DNA from 2 places in the Streptomyces sp. NPDC038280 genome. Region 2 is predicted to be linked to the other one. Evidence: riboswitches for the same ligand, from Rfam matches in the RefSeq annotation. Region 2 holds a riboswitch; the other holds the start of a gene.

Evidence for each region. Region 2 has a riboswitch for cobalamin ahead of ACZ7J0_RS18985 (cobalamin biosynthesis protein). Riboswitches for the same ligand answer to the same signal wherever they lie in the genome.
Region 1: it holds a riboswitch for cobalamin, as region 2 does, so the genes downstream of both, ACZ7J0_RS19390 (ribonucleoside-diphosphate reductase subunit alpha) here and ACZ7J0_RS18985 (cobalamin biosynthesis protein) in region 2, are expected to answer to the same signal.

What each region holds. Positions count from the first base shown of each region.
Region 1 covers NZ_JBVJYZ010000009.1:11,218-18,265, reverse strand. Annotated here, with positions in the region: gene ACZ7J0_RS19395 (ribonucleotide-diphosphate reductase subunit beta) at 1-363, opposite strand, end outside; gene ACZ7J0_RS19390 (ribonucleoside-diphosphate reductase subunit alpha) at 363-2,711, opposite strand; cobalamin riboswitch at 2,851-2,972, opposite strand; gene ACZ7J0_RS19385 (GNAT family N-acetyltransferase) at 3,036-3,539, opposite strand; gene mctP (monocarboxylate uptake permease MctP) at 3,624-5,258, opposite strand; gene ACZ7J0_RS19375 (DUF3311 domain-containing protein) at 5,255-5,500, opposite strand; gene ACZ7J0_RS19370 (GntR family transcriptional regulator) at 5,662-6,426, opposite strand; gene ACZ7J0_RS19365 (extracellular solute-binding protein) at 6,749-7,048, shown strand, end outside.
Region 2 covers NZ_JBVJYZ010000008.1:237,996-245,043, forward strand. Annotated here, with positions in the region: gene ACZ7J0_RS18965 (cobyrinate a,c-diamide synthase) at 1-287, opposite strand, end outside; gene cobO (cob(I)yrinic acid a,c-diamide adenosyltransferase) at 281-889, opposite strand; gene ACZ7J0_RS18975 (putative cobaltochelatase) at 889-2,928, opposite strand; gene ACZ7J0_RS18980 (cobyric acid synthase) at 3,080-4,570, opposite strand; gene ACZ7J0_RS18985 (cobalamin biosynthesis protein) at 4,582-5,544, opposite strand; cobalamin riboswitch at 5,580-5,717, opposite strand; gene ACZ7J0_RS18990 (hypothetical protein) at 5,855-6,076, opposite strand; gene ACZ7J0_RS18995 (inorganic phosphate transporter) at 6,095-7,048, opposite strand, start outside.

The DNA.
Region 1 (7,048 bases), on a different contig from region 2:
ATAGGTGTCGAGCAGCGTCAGGTAGAACTGGACGTGCACGGCCTCCTCGAAGAGCTGTCGGCTCAGATAGAGCCGCGCCTCGGGGGAGTTGATGTGCTTGTAGAGCGTGAGCACCAGGTTGTTGGAGACGATCGAGTCGCCGGTCGCGAAGAAGGCGACCAGCCGGCCGATCATGTGCTGCTCACCGGGGGTGAGCTTGGCGAGGTCGGCGACGTCGGAGTGCAGGTCGACCTCCTCCACCGTCCAGGTGTTCTTGATCGCGTCCCGGTAGCGCTCGTAGAAGTCCGGGTAGCGCATCGGCCGCAGGGTCAGCTCGAAGCCGGGGTCCAGGAGGTTCTTCTCGGCGTTGGTCGTCGTCGTCATTACTGGCAGGCCTCGCAGGACTCGGGGTTCTCAAGGGAGCAGGCGACAGCCTCTTCGGGCGTGGCCTGCACGGGGATCGGCGCGGCGGCGGCCGCGCGGGCGATCCGGGTCGCCGGGCGGGAGCGCAGGTAGTACGTCGTCTTCAGCCCCCGCTTCCAGGCGTAGGCGTACATCGAGGAGAGCTTTCCGATGGTCGGCGTCTCCAGGAAGAGGTTCAGCGACTGCGACTGGTCCAGGAACGGGGTGCGGTCCGCCGCCATGTCGATCAGGCCGCGCTGCGGGATCTCCCACGCCGTGCGGTACAGCTCGCGGACGTCGGCCGGGATCCAGCTGAAGCCCTGGACCGATCCGCTCGCCTCGCGCAGCGCCTCCCGGGTCTGCGCGTCCCAGACGCCGAGCTTCTTCAGCTCGTCGACCAAGTAGCCGTTGACCTGGAGGAATTCGCCGCTCAAGGTCTCGCGCTTGAAGAGGTTGGAGACCTGCGGCTCGATGCACTCGTACACGCCCGCGATGGAGGCGATGGTCGCCGTCGGAGCGATGGCGAGCAGCAGCGAGTTGCGCATGCCGACCGAGGCGATCCGGGCGCGCAGGGCCGCCCAGCGCTCCGGCCAGTTCAGCTCCACGTCGTAGTGGTCGGGGTGCAGGACACCGCGCGCGGCGCGGGTCTTCTCCCAGGCGGGGAGCGGGCCGCTCCGCTCGGCGAGGTCGGTGGACGCCTCGTACGCCGCGAGCATGATCCGCTCGGCGATCCTCGTCGACAGGGCGCGGGCCTCGGCCGAGTCGAAGGGCAGCCGCAGCTTGAAGAAGACGTCCTGGAGGCCCATCGCTCCCAGGCCCACCGGACGCCAGCGGGCGTTGGAGCGGCCCGCCTGCTCGGTCGGGTAGAAGTTGATGTCGACGACCCGGTCGAGGAAGGTGACGGCCGTACGGACCGTCTGGTCGAGGCGCTCCCAGTCGATGTCGCCCGAGGCGAGCACGAACGCCCCGAGGTTGACCGAGCCGAGGTTGCAGACGGCCGTCTCGCCGTCGTCCGTCACCTCCAGGATCTCGGTGCACAGGTTCGATGAGTGGACCGTGTGGCCGGGCTCCGCCGTCTGGTTCGCGGTGCGGTTGGACGCGTCCTTGAAGGTCATCCAGCCGTTGCCGGTCTGGGCCAGGGTGCGCATCATACGGCCGTACAGGTCCCGGGCCGGCATGGTCTTGCGCGCCAGACCCCTGGCCTCGGCCGCGCGGTAGGCGGCGTCGAACGCGTCGCCCCAGAGGTCGACCAGCTCGGGCACGTCGGCCGGGGAGAACAGCGACCACTCGGCGTCGGCGTTCACCCGGCGCATGAACTCGTCGGGGATCCAGTGCGCGAGGTTGAGGTTGTGCGTACGGCGCTGGTCCTCACCGGTGTTGTCGCGGAGCTCCAGGAACTCCTCGATGTCGGCGTGCCAGGTCTCCAGGTAGACGGCGGCGGCGCCCTTGCGCCGGCCGCCCTGGTTCACGGCGGCGACGGAGGCGTCGAGGGTCTTGAGGAACGGCACGATGCCGTTGGAGTGCCCGTTCGTGCCGCGGATCAGCGAACCGCGGGCGCGGATGCGGGAGTACGAGAGCCCGATGCCGCCGGCGTGCTTGGAGAGGCGCGCCACCTGGTGGTAGCGGTCGTAGATCGAGTCGAGTTCGTCCTGCGGGGAGTCCAGCAGGTAGCAGGAGGACATCTGCGGGTGCCGGGTGCCCGAGTTGAAGAGCGTGGGGGAGGAGGGCAGATAGTCGAGCCGGCTCATCAGGCCGTACAGCGCGGCGACCTCGTCCAGCGCGCGGACGCTCTCGTCCTCGGCGAGCCCGGCGGCCACCCGGAGCATGAAGTGCTGCGGGGTCTCGACGACCTTGCGGGTGATCGGGTGCCGGAGCAGATAGCGCGAGTAGAGCGTCCGCAGACCGAAGTAGCCGAAGCGGTCGTCCGCGTCGGGATCGATGAGCGCGTCGAGCCGTGCCGTGTGGAGGCCGACGAACTCGGCCGTGCGGTCGGCGATCAGGCCTTCGCGGTGGCCGACGGCGACCGACGCGGAGAACGACACGGCGCCCTGGCCCGCGGCCTCGTCCGCGATCGTGCGGGTGAGCAGCCGGGCGGCGAGCCGTGAGTAGGCGGGGTCCTCGGAGATCAGCCCTGCGGCCGCCTCGGTGGCCAGCTCCCGCAGTTCCGCCGCGTCCGAACCGGCGTGCCGACCGCGCAGCGCGGCGGCCGCGACCCGTCCGGGGTCGGTGTCGGGCAGGTCGGCGGTGAGGTCGGTCAGGATCCGCAGAAGCACGGTCCCGGGTCCGTCGGTCTCGATCACCGATGCCGGATCGGCGGGCGCGATGGTCACGTGGGGGCTCTCCCTCGCTCGGCTCGGGGCCGGCGGGGGGAGGCGGCGGGGCGCACGGGCACACACCGGCGAGCGGTGGATGCGCGGCGTCCACCGGCCCACTCCACGAGGCCCGGACGTCTTGGCGCCAGGACCGGACGGACCAGGCGCACCATCGGCAGGTGTTCGGACTTGAGGGTGCACGGAGGCACCTGACACACCGTTGCGGGACAGTTCCGGATTCGCACCGGATTCCCCTGCGGCGACAGCGAGCATGAGCATACATGTGGGGGGCGATGGATGCGTCACCCCCCACATGTTGTGTCTTCGCGTGTGGAGGGCGGTTCAGAGCTCCAACGCGTAGGTGAGCAGCGGCGGGAGCTCGGGGACCGGCTTCCAGTCCCGGTCCGGGGTCCTGGTGAAGCCCAGCCGGTCGTAGATCCGGTGGGCGGAGGTCATGGAGGGGTGCGTGGACAGCACGAGCCGTACGCAGCCCTCCGTGGCCCGTGCCCGCTCCACGCAGGCCCGGACGAGCGCCTCCCCGATGCCCCGCCCCCGCGCGTCCGTCGCGACCGCGAGCATCCGGAACTCGGCCTCGCCGTCCCGGGCGAGATCGGCCCAGGGGCCGCCGGAGCCGACGAACGCCACGCCGCCGAGCAGTCGCCCGTCCGTGTCGACGGCGACGAGCACCTCGGCCTCGGCGTCCCGCCGGGCCACATCCCGCAGGACGTGCAGATAGCTGTCCTCCTCGCCGAGGTCGAGGAGGCCGTCGCCGAGGTAGACGCGGGCGGTGAGCGCGCCCAGTTCCTCGTACTCGGCGGGGGTGACGCGCCTGATGGTGAAGTCCATGGTGGGCAGTGTGCCCGGCGGACACGGCGAAGGGCCCGGAATTTCCCTCGCGGGAACTCCGGGCCCTTCGTACGGTCGTGCTGGTCAGTGCCCGCCCGGCGACCCCGCCGTGGCCGGCGGCAGCTCCACCTGCACGCCCGGGTCGCCCGCGTCCGCCGTGTAGTCCGACGGGGACGTCTCGTCGATGCCGTCGGGGGCCTTGACGGCCCGCAGGACGAAGGTCAGGACCACCGTCACCACCACGTTGAGGACGAACGCGGTGAGACCGATGTAGCCGATCTCGCCGATGCCCGGGATCTCCGCGGACGAGCCGCCGAAGTGCTTCTGCGTGGGGCTCGCGACGCCGTACGCGGCCGCCGTGCCGTAGACCATGCCCACGGCCCAGCCGGCGAGCAGCGCCCAGCGGTGGCACCAGCGGGTGAACAGGCCGCCCACCAGCGCCGGGAAGGTCTGCAGGATCCAGATGCCGCCCAGCAGCTGGAAGTTGATCGCGACGGTCTTGTCCATGGTGAGGACGAAGGCCAGCGCACCCACCTTCACCAGCAGCGACACCAGCTTGGACACCTTGGTCTCCTGCTCCGGAGTGGCGTCCGGCTTCAGGAAGTCCTTGTAGATGTTGCGGGTGAAGAGGTTCGCGGCGGCGATCGACATGATGGCCGCCGGGACCAGCGCGCCGATGCCGATGGCGGCGAAGGCGACACCCGCGAACCAGTCCGGGAACATGTTCTCGAACAGCTGGGGGATGGCCAGCTGGCCGTTCTTCACCTTCACGCCCGCGGCGATCGCCATGAAGCCGAGCAGCGCCAGCAGACCCAGCATCAGCGAATAGAGCGGCAGGATCGTGGTGTTGCGGCGGATCACGTCACGGCTGCGCGAGGAGAGCGTCGCGGTGATCGAGTGCGGATACATGAAGAGCGCGAGGGCCGAGCCGAGCGCGAGCGTCGCGTAGCCCCACTGGCCCATCTCCCCGGGCACGAGCGCGCCGCGCGGCTTGCCGGTCGCCGGGTTGATCTGCGCGTACGCCTCACCGGCCTTGGCGAAGATCTCGTCGAAGCCGCCGAGCTTGATCGGGATGTAGATGATCGCCACCGCGATGACGATGTAGATCAGCGTGTCCTTGACGAACGCGATGAGCGCCGGGGCCCGCAGACCCGAGGAGTAGGTGTACGCCGCGAGGACACCGAAGGCGATCAGCAGCGGCAGGTCCTTGATGAACCAGTGGGTGGTCTCGCCGCCGCCCACGCCCATCACGTCGAGCACGGCCTGGATGCCGACGAGCTGGAGCGCGATGTACGGCATGGTGGCGAGGATGCCGGTGACCGCGACCGCCAGGGAGAGGCCCTTTGAGCCGAAGCGGCCGCGGACGAAGTCGGAGGTGGTGACGTAGCCGTGCTTGTGCGACACCGACCAGAGCCGCGGCAGGAAGGTGAAGATCAGCGGGTAGACCAGGATCGTGTACGGCACGGCGAAGAAGCCCGCGGCGCCGGCCGCGTAGATCGCCGCCGGGACGGCCACGAAGGTGTACGCGGTGTAGAGGTCGCCGCCGAGCAGGAACCAGGTGACCCAGGTGCCGAACGAGCGGCCGCCCAGGCCCCATTCGTCGAGGCTGTTCTCGTTCTCCGCTCTGCGCCAGCGCGAGGCGAGGAACCCGAGGACCGTGACGGCCAGGAAGAAGAAGATGAAGACGGCGAGTGCGACGCCGTTCACGCCGTCCTTCACTTCGACGCACCTCCCTTGCGGGCGCGCTGGTCACGCTGCCACAGCTGATAAGCGGTCATGGTCAGCGCGGTGGAGATGAGGACCCAGAGCATCTGGTACCAGTAGAAGAACGGCATGCCGAGGAACGTCGGCTCCACCTTGGCGTAGGAGCTCACCCAGAGCATCGCCACGAACGGCACGACGAGGCAGAGCGCCACCACCACCCTCACGGGTGTGACGGCAGGTTGCTTTTCTTGTGACATACGGCGTTTCCGTCCCCTCACTGAACACCATGGCTCACCTGCGTAATGCGCAGGAAATCTAGGGGACGGTTTCGCTTCATGGAACCCCCGTCCGAATAACGGACGAGTATCGGTGCCCCGACACCCGTCACGTATTCAGGAGGTCAAAGGTTCACGGCGGTTCAGCCGTTGGGGCGCTGGAGCCTCGCGACGAACTTGTACCGGTCGCCCCGGTACACCGACCGCACCCATTCCACCGGCTCGCCGTTCCCGTCCAGTGAGTGCCGGGACAGCATCAGCATCGGCAGGCCGACGTCGGTGCCCAGCAGGCCCGCCTCGCGCGGGGTCGCCAGGGACGTCTCGATCGTCTCCTCGGCCTCGGCGAGATGGACGTCGTACACCTCCGCCAGCGCTGTGTAGAGGGAGGTGTACTTGACCAGGGACCGACGCAGCGCGGGGAAGCGCTTCGCCGACAGATGCGTCGTCTCGATCGCCATCGGCTCGCCGCTCGCGAGCCGCAGCCGCTCGATCCGCAGCACCCGCCCGCCCGCGTTGATGTCGAGCAGCCCGGCGAGGGTGTCGTCGGCCGTGACATAGCCGATGTCGAGCAGCTGGGAGGTGGGTTCGAGCCCCTGGGCCCGCATGTCCTCGGTGTACGAGGTGAGCTGGAGCGCCTGCGAGACCTTCGGCTTGGCCACGAAGGTGCCCTTGCCCTGGATGCGCTCCAGGCGGCCCTCGACCACCAGCTCCTGAAGGGCCTGGCGCACCGTGGTGCGCGAGGTGTCGAACTCGGCCGCGAGGGTGCGCTCCGGCGGCACCGGTGTGCCGGGCGGGAGCGTCTCGGTCATGTCGAGCAAGTGCCGCTTGAGCCGGTAGTACTTGGGCACGCGCGCGGTGCGGGTCGTGGCCCCGCCCTCGGTCTCCGTGCCGCCCCCGTCCGTGGCCATGGCCTGCCTTCCCGACTCCTGTGCTGCTGCCGTCACCGGCTCCTCCGTCTGTAGCGGCTCACATGGTGGCACGGACCGGTCACAGGTCGTCGCCCCACCTCAGGTGTCGGTCCGGTAACGGACGCGACTGCCCTTCTTATACACCCTTGACACCCCTAAAGGTCTAGGCCAAGCTCCGGGTACTGGTCTAAACCATTAAAGACCAGGTCCCAGCCCCACGGGCAGTACCCGCCGCGCATGTCGCAGGTCCTGGCATGTCTCGGCGGAGCGGAGTTCTCGGGCGGTGGTGGGGGAAGTCTCTTGCATCCCTGAGGAGGGTGTCGTGAAGCGCAAGCTCATCGCGGCGATTGGTGTCGCGGGCATGATGGTCGGCATGGCCGCCTGTGGCAGCGACAAGGGTGACGGTGGCAAGGAGGCGGGCGGCGACAAGACGCTGACCGTCTGGGTCATGGACGGTTCGGCTCCCGACGCCTGGATCAAGCAGGTCAACAAGGAGTTCGAGGCCAAGCACAAGGGCGTCAAGGTCAAGGTAGAGATCCAGCAGTGGAAGGGCATCCAGGAGAAGGTCACCACGGCCCTCTCCGAGGACACCCCGCCGGACGTCCTGGAGCTCGGCAACACC
Region 2 (7,048 bases):
GCGCCGTCGTAGAGCCCCATCACGCCCTCGACGACGGCCAGTTCACAGCCGCGCGAGCCGTGGGCGAAGAGCGGCGCGATCAGATCCGTACCGCACATGAACGCGTCGAGGTTCCGGCCCGGCCGGCCGGTGGCCAGCGCGTGGTATCCCGGGTCGATGTAGTCCGGGCCGACCTTGTGCGGCGAGACGGCCATGCCCCGCCGCGCGAACGCGGCCATCAGGCCGGTCGCGACGGTGGTCTTGCCCGCGCCCGAGGAGGGCGCGGCGATGACGAGACGTGCTACCACTCGATGCCCCGCTGGCCCTTCTGACCCGCGTCCATCGGGTGCTTGACCTTCGACATGTCGGTGACCAGATCGGCGAAGTCCACGAGCTCCTGCGGGGCGTTGCGGCCGGTGATCACCACATGCTGCTGCCCGGGCCGGTCCCGCAGCACCTGGACGACCTCGGCGGTGTCGATCCAGCCCCAGTGCAGGAGGTAGGCGAACTCGTCGAGGACGTAGAACTTGTACTTCTCCTCCGCGAGGTCGCGCTTGACCTGCTCCCAGCCCTCGCGGGCCTTGTCCTCGTGCGACTGCTCGCCCTCGGCGGGCGCGCGCTGGATCCACGACCAGCCCTCGCCCATCTTGTGCCAGTCGACGGTCCCGCCCAGGCCGGTGGCGCCGAGGGCCTTGAGCGCGTTCTCCTCGCCGACCTTCCACTTGGCCGACTTGACGAACTGGAACACCCCGACCGGCCAGCCCTGGTTCCAGGCGCGCAGCGCCATGCCGAACGCGGCCGTCGACTTGCCCTTGCCGACACCCGTGTGCACCATCACGAGCGCCCGGTTGCGGCGCTGGCGGGTGGTGAGACCGTCCTCGGGTACGACGGTCGGCTGTCCCTGCGGCATTAAGCGGCCCTCCTCGTTGTCTGCGCGGCCTGTCCGGCCCGCACGTCTCTGACCAGTCCGGCGATGCTGTCGGCGCGCAGCTCGTCGAGCGTGACGGCGGCGCCGCCGAGATCCCGGGCGAGCTGCCCGGCGAGACCGAGCCGCACGGGTCCCGTCTCACAGTCCACGACGACCGACGCGGTGCCCTCGGAGGCGTGCAGCCGGGCGGCCCGTGCGGCGAGCGCCACCGGGTCGGCGCCGCCGCCGGTGGCCCGGCCGTCCGTGACGACGACCAGCAGGGGGCGGCGCGACGGATCGCGCAGGCGCTCCACCCGCAGCACGTCGTGCGCCTTCAACAGCCCGGAGGACAGCGGCGTCCGGCCACCCGTCGGCAGCTGCTCCAGACGCGTGGCGGCCGCGTCCACGGATGAGGTCGGCGGCAGCGCCACCTCCGCCTCCTTGCCCCGGAAGGTGACCAGTCCGACCTTGTCGCGCCGCTGGTACGCGTCGAGCAGCAGCGACAGCACCGCGCCCTTGACCGCGCCCATCCGCTGCCGGGCCGCCATCGACCCGGAGGCGTCGACGACGAAGAGGACCAGATTGCCCTCCCGGCCCTCGCGGGTGGCCTGCCGCAGATCGTCCCGGCGCACCTCGAGCCCCGGCCCCGACCGGCCCCGCGCCCGCTGATGGGGAGCCGCCGCCTGCACGGTCGCCGCCAGATGCAGCTTGGTGAGCGCCCCGCGCGGCCGCCGCGACCCGGTGGTCCTGCCGTGCTCGGTACGGGCCCGGGAGCGGCGGCCCGCCGCGCCCTCGCCCAGCCCGGGAACGCTCAGCATCTTCGTACGAAAGGGCTCGGCGGCCTTCACGGGCGCGCGCTCGCCCGCGCCCCCACCGGGGGGCGGTGGCGGCGCGCTCTCCTCCGACCGCGCGCTCTCCGGCGCCTCCGCGCCGTCGGGGCCGTCGCCCTGGGGCGGCACACCGCCCCCACCGCCGGGGCCGCCGCCGTCGGGACCCGGGTCCGGGTCGTCGTCGCCCGGCCCCTCCTCCTCGCCCTTGAACTCCTCCAGCGTCTCGTCGAGCTTGTCCTCGTCCAGACCGGGGGCGTCGAAGGGGTTGCGCCTGCGCCGGTGGGGGAGCGCCAGCAGCGCGGCCTGCCGAACGTCGTCGGACGTGACCTCCGTGCGCCCCGCCCACGCGGCCAGCGCCGTCGCCGTCCGCGCCATCACGATGTCCGCGCGCATGCCGTCCACCTCGAACGCCGCGCAGGTGGCGGCGATCTGCAGCAGCGCCGCGTCGCCCAGCCGCACCTGGGGCAGCAGCGCCCGGGCGGCCACGATCCGCTCCCGCAGCGTCGTCTCCTCGCCGGCCCAGCGCGCCGCGAAGGCCGCCGGATCGTCGTCGTGGGCGAGCCTGCGCCGGACCACCTCGACCCGCAGCTCCGGCTCGCGCGAGGCCGCGACCTCCACCGTGAGCCCGAAGCGGTCCAGCAACTGCGGCCGCAGTTCGCCCTCCTCCGGGTTCATGGTCCCGACGAGCAGGAAACGCGAGGCGTGCCGTACGGAGACGCCTTCACGCTCGACGTACGAGGCGCCCATCGCGGCCGCGTCCAGCAGGAGGTCGATCAGATGGTCGTGGAGGAGATTGACCTCGTCCACGTACAGGATTCCCCGGTGCGCGGCGGCGAGCAGCCCCGGCTCGAAGGCCTTCACGCCCTCGGAGAGCGCCCGTTCGATGTCCAGCGCACCGACGAGCCGGTCCTCGGACGCGCCCACCGGCAGCTCCACCATCCGGGCCGGACGGGACGCGGCCGGGCCGGTCGCGTGCGGCCCGTCGGGGCACTGCGCGTCGGGAGCCGCCGGATCGCAGCTGAAGCGACAGCCCGCGACCACCGGCACCTCGGGCAGCAGGTCGGCCAGGGCCCGCACGGCGGTGCTCTTGGCGGTCCCCTTCTCGCCGCGTACGAGGACACCACCCACCGCCGGGCTGACGGCGTTCAGCAACAACGCCAGCCGCAGGTCGTCCATGCCGACGACGGCGGTGAACGGATACCGGGTGCTCATCGGGTGATCGCTCCTTCAAGTCGCGGTCGTTCAGGTCGCTGTCGTTCGGGTCGCTGTCGTTCAGGGCGCGGGTGTGCGGGACGCCCTCGTCCGGGTCGCTCCGGTGCGGGACACTGTCGCGCGGCCCGTGCGCGGGTGCCGCCCGCCGGGCTCACGGGGCACCCGGCGGGACGAACGGCAGTCCCGCGGGCGGACCCTGTTCGATGAGCCGCATCAGCGCGTCGGTGTCGGCGTGCTCCTCGATCAGATCGCCGAGCCGGTCCAGCTGCTCCTCGCGCAGTGCGCCGAAGCTGGTGTCGGGCGACGGGACGAAGCGGCGGCCCGCCGCGGCCGCGACCCGCCGCAGGAACGCCCGCCGGAACCCGTCGCTCTCCAGCGACCCGTGCCAGTGCGTCCCCCACACCGAGCCGACCCGGCAGCCGTCCAGGAACGGCTCCCCGCCCCGTACGTCGGCGACGCCGTGGTGGATCTCGTACCCCTCGACCCGCTCCCCGAGGGCCTCGCCCACGGGCCGCGCGAGGGTCTTCTCGGGCGCGAACCGCACCCGTACCGGCAGCAGCCCGAGCCCCTCGACCGCCCCGGCCTTCGACTCGACGTCGTCCTCGATGTGCTCGGACAGCGCCTGGAACCCGCCGCAGATGCCGAGGACCGGCCGGCCATCCGCCGCGCGCCGCGCCAGGGCGTCCGCGAGCCCGCGCTCGCGCAGCCACGCCAGGGCCTTCACGGTGCCCCGGGTGCCGGGGACGACCACGAGGTCCGCGTCGACGAGCTCCTCGGGCCGGTCCACGAACCGCACCACCACGCCGGGTTCGGCGGCGAGCGCGTCCACGTCCGTGAAGTTGGACATCAGGGGCACGGCACAGACCGCCACCCGCAGCACGTCCTCACCGACCGGCGGCGCGACGACGGACTCCCGTACGGCGCCCCGCAGGGACACCCGCAGCCCGTCCTCCTCGTCGATGCCGAGCCCGTGCGCGTAGGGCAGCACACCGAACGTCCGCCGTCCGGTGAGCCCGTGGAGCATCTCCAGGCCCGGCTCCAGCAGCGTCACGTCGCCGCGGAACTTGTTGACGAGATAGCCCGCGATCAGTTCCTGGTCCTCGGGCGCGAGCAGCGCCGTCGTCCCGAAGAACTGCGCGAAGACCCCGCCCCGGTCGATGTCCCCGACCACGACGACGGGAAAGCGGGCGGCCCGCGCGATCCCCATGTTCACGATGTCCGTACGCCGCAGATTGATCTCCGCCGGACTGCCGGCCCCCTCGCAGATCACGGCGTCATACGTGCCCCGCAGCTCCTCCAGGCACGCCACCACGGGCTCGAAGAGCTGCCGCTGTCTTCCCCCGTGGTAGCCGCGAGCGCTCAACTCGCCCACCGGCTTGCCCATGAGGACGACCTGGCTGGAGCGGTCGCTGCCCGGCTTGAGCAGTACCGGGTTCATCAGCGCGGTCGGCTCCACCCGGGCGGCCTGCGCCTGCATGGCCTGGGCGCGCCCGATCTCGGCGCCCCCGCGGGTCACGAAGGAGTTGAGGGACATGTTCTGCCCCTTGAAGGGGGCGACCTTCACGCCCTTGCGGACCAGCCAGCGGCAGATACCCGCCGTGACGACACTCTTGCCCGCGTCGGAGGTGGTCCCCGCCACCATCAGTCCGCCACTCACGCACGCCTCCCCTTGATGGACCCGGCGGCCAGCCGTCCGGCCACACACACCGCGAGGGTCAGCGCGCTCACCCGGCGCGACAGCCGCACCGCGCGTTCGATGTCCGCGACCCCGACGTCGCGGCCCCCGCCGTTCAGTACGGGCCGGTGCTCGACCCGTCCGCCGTACGAGAGGGTGCCGCCGAGCCGTACGCCCAGAGCGCCCGCGAAGGACGCCTCCACCGGCCCCGCGTTGGGGCTCGGGTGCTTGGCCGCGTCGGCCCGCCAGGCGCGCCGCGCGCCGCGCGGGTTCCCGCCCGCGAGCGTCGCCAGGGCGGCGGTCAGCCGGGCCCCGGGCCAGCCGGCCACGTCGTCGAGGCGGGCCGACGCCCAGCCGAACCGGCGGTAGCGGGGGGACTTGTGCCCCACCATCGCGTCCAGGGTGTTCACGGCACGGAAGCCCACCAGGCCCGGCACGCCCCCGAGCGCGCCCCACACCAGCGCCCCCACCACGGCGTCGGACGTGTTCTCGGCGACGGACTCCACGACCGCGCGGGCGATCCCCGGGCCGTCCAGTGTCTGCGGGTCGCGGCCACACAGATGAGGCAGGCGCTCGCGGGCCACGTCGATGTCCCCGGCGGCCAGAGCCCCGCCGATGGCGCGTGCCTCACGCCCCAGGGACGTACCGCCGACGACGGACCAGACGGACGCGGCGGTCAGGGCGACGGAGGCGGCGCGACGGCCGCGGACGGCGCGGGTGGCGAGGGCGGCGGCCGCCACGGCGCCTCCGGCGCACACGGCGGTGTGCGCGGCGCCCCAGCCCCGATGGTCGCGCCACAACACGCCCTCGACGGCGCCGGCTGCCCTGCCGAACGCGGCGACGGGGTGCCCGCGGCGGGGATCGCCGAGAACCAGATCGGCCACCAGACCGGCGGTGGCGCCGTACGCGAAGACAGCTGTGGCTGTATTACGGCCAGGCATGGCGCAATGTCCTCACTCAGGGTCCGCGCCCTGGCTCGACGTGACCGGCGGTGAGAGTTCCTGACTCCCGAGCTCGCGCTCGGTCACAGTGGCGGGACCGCGCCGGATTCGCACCGGACTTCCTCTACTGCCGCCGTAAACGGCCTCGGCAGTCCACCACGCTGCCCGAACGCCCGTCAACTCACCGTTGACCTGCGGCAGCACACTGTGCGCAGGCCCACAGCCCCCTGGAGCGGGCCCCGGAAAAAACGACGGCCGGGAGGCCCTCACCCGAAGGTGGGAGCCGCCCGGCCGCGAGCCGTGCGGAAGGTCAGACGACGATCAGATAGATGCCGTACGCCACGGCCGCCGCGCACAGGGCGAAGCAGGCGTAGGCGCCGGTGCGGGCCATGGTGGCCGACCCACCCTGAGCGGCGGCGGACTCCTGCTTGGAGAGGCCGACGATGCCGAGGGTGAAGAGGCCCACCAGGGCGACGGTGGCCACGAGGCTGACACCGAAGACGGTGCCGAGAGCTGCCCAGTCGATCTTCATGCTGAGGTCCTTGGTTCCTTACACCGTGGCCGGACGCGCCGGGTCGGCGGCGGCCGGGGGCGGGGTCGGGATGGTCGTCTTCAGGTCGGTGCCCGCCAGGGTGGCGGCGACGCCGGCCGGCGGCGGGGAGACGGCCGCGATGGCGGTGGTCACGACGCCCGCGGGCTCCGCGATCTCGTCGTCGGTGACGTTGTGGTGGTCGATCGGCTTGCGGCGCGACAGCGTCCAGATGACACCGGAACCGGCGATCAACAGGGCGGCGGTGGCGGCGACGCCCCAGGAGCCCTGACCGGTCAGGAACTCGGCGGTGGCGGCCACCAGACCGGCGGCCGGCAGGGTCAGACCCCAGGCGACGAACATCCGGGTCGCGGTCGACCAGCGGACCACGCCGCCCTTGCGACCGAGGCCCGCGCCCATCACGGCGCCGGAGCAGGACTGGGTGGTGGAGAGCGAGAAGCCCAGGTGCGAGGAGGCCAGGATGACCGTGGCGGCGCTGGTCTGGGCGGCGAAGCCCTGCGGCGGCCGGAGGTCGGTGAGGCCCTTGCCCATGGTGCGGATGATGCGCCAGCCACCGAGGTACGTGCCCATCGCGATCGCCAGACCGGCGGCGACGATGACCCACATCGGAGGGTTGGAGCCGGGGGCGAGGACGCCGCCGGTCACCAGGGCCAGGGTGATGACACCCATGGTCTTCTGGGCGTCGTTGGTGCCGTGCGCCAGGGAGACGAGACCGGCGGAGGCGATCTGGCCGGCCCGGTAGCCCTTGGCGGTGGACTTCTCGTCCGTACGGCTGCCGATCCTGTACGTCAGCCTGGTGGCGAGCATCGCGGCGAGACCGGCGACGATCGGCGCGGCGACGGCGGGGAGCAGAACCTTGGTGACCACGACGCTGCCGTTGACCGACGACCAGCCGGCCGACATCACCGCGGCGCCGATGAGGCCGCCGAAGAGCGCGTGGGACGAGCTGGACGG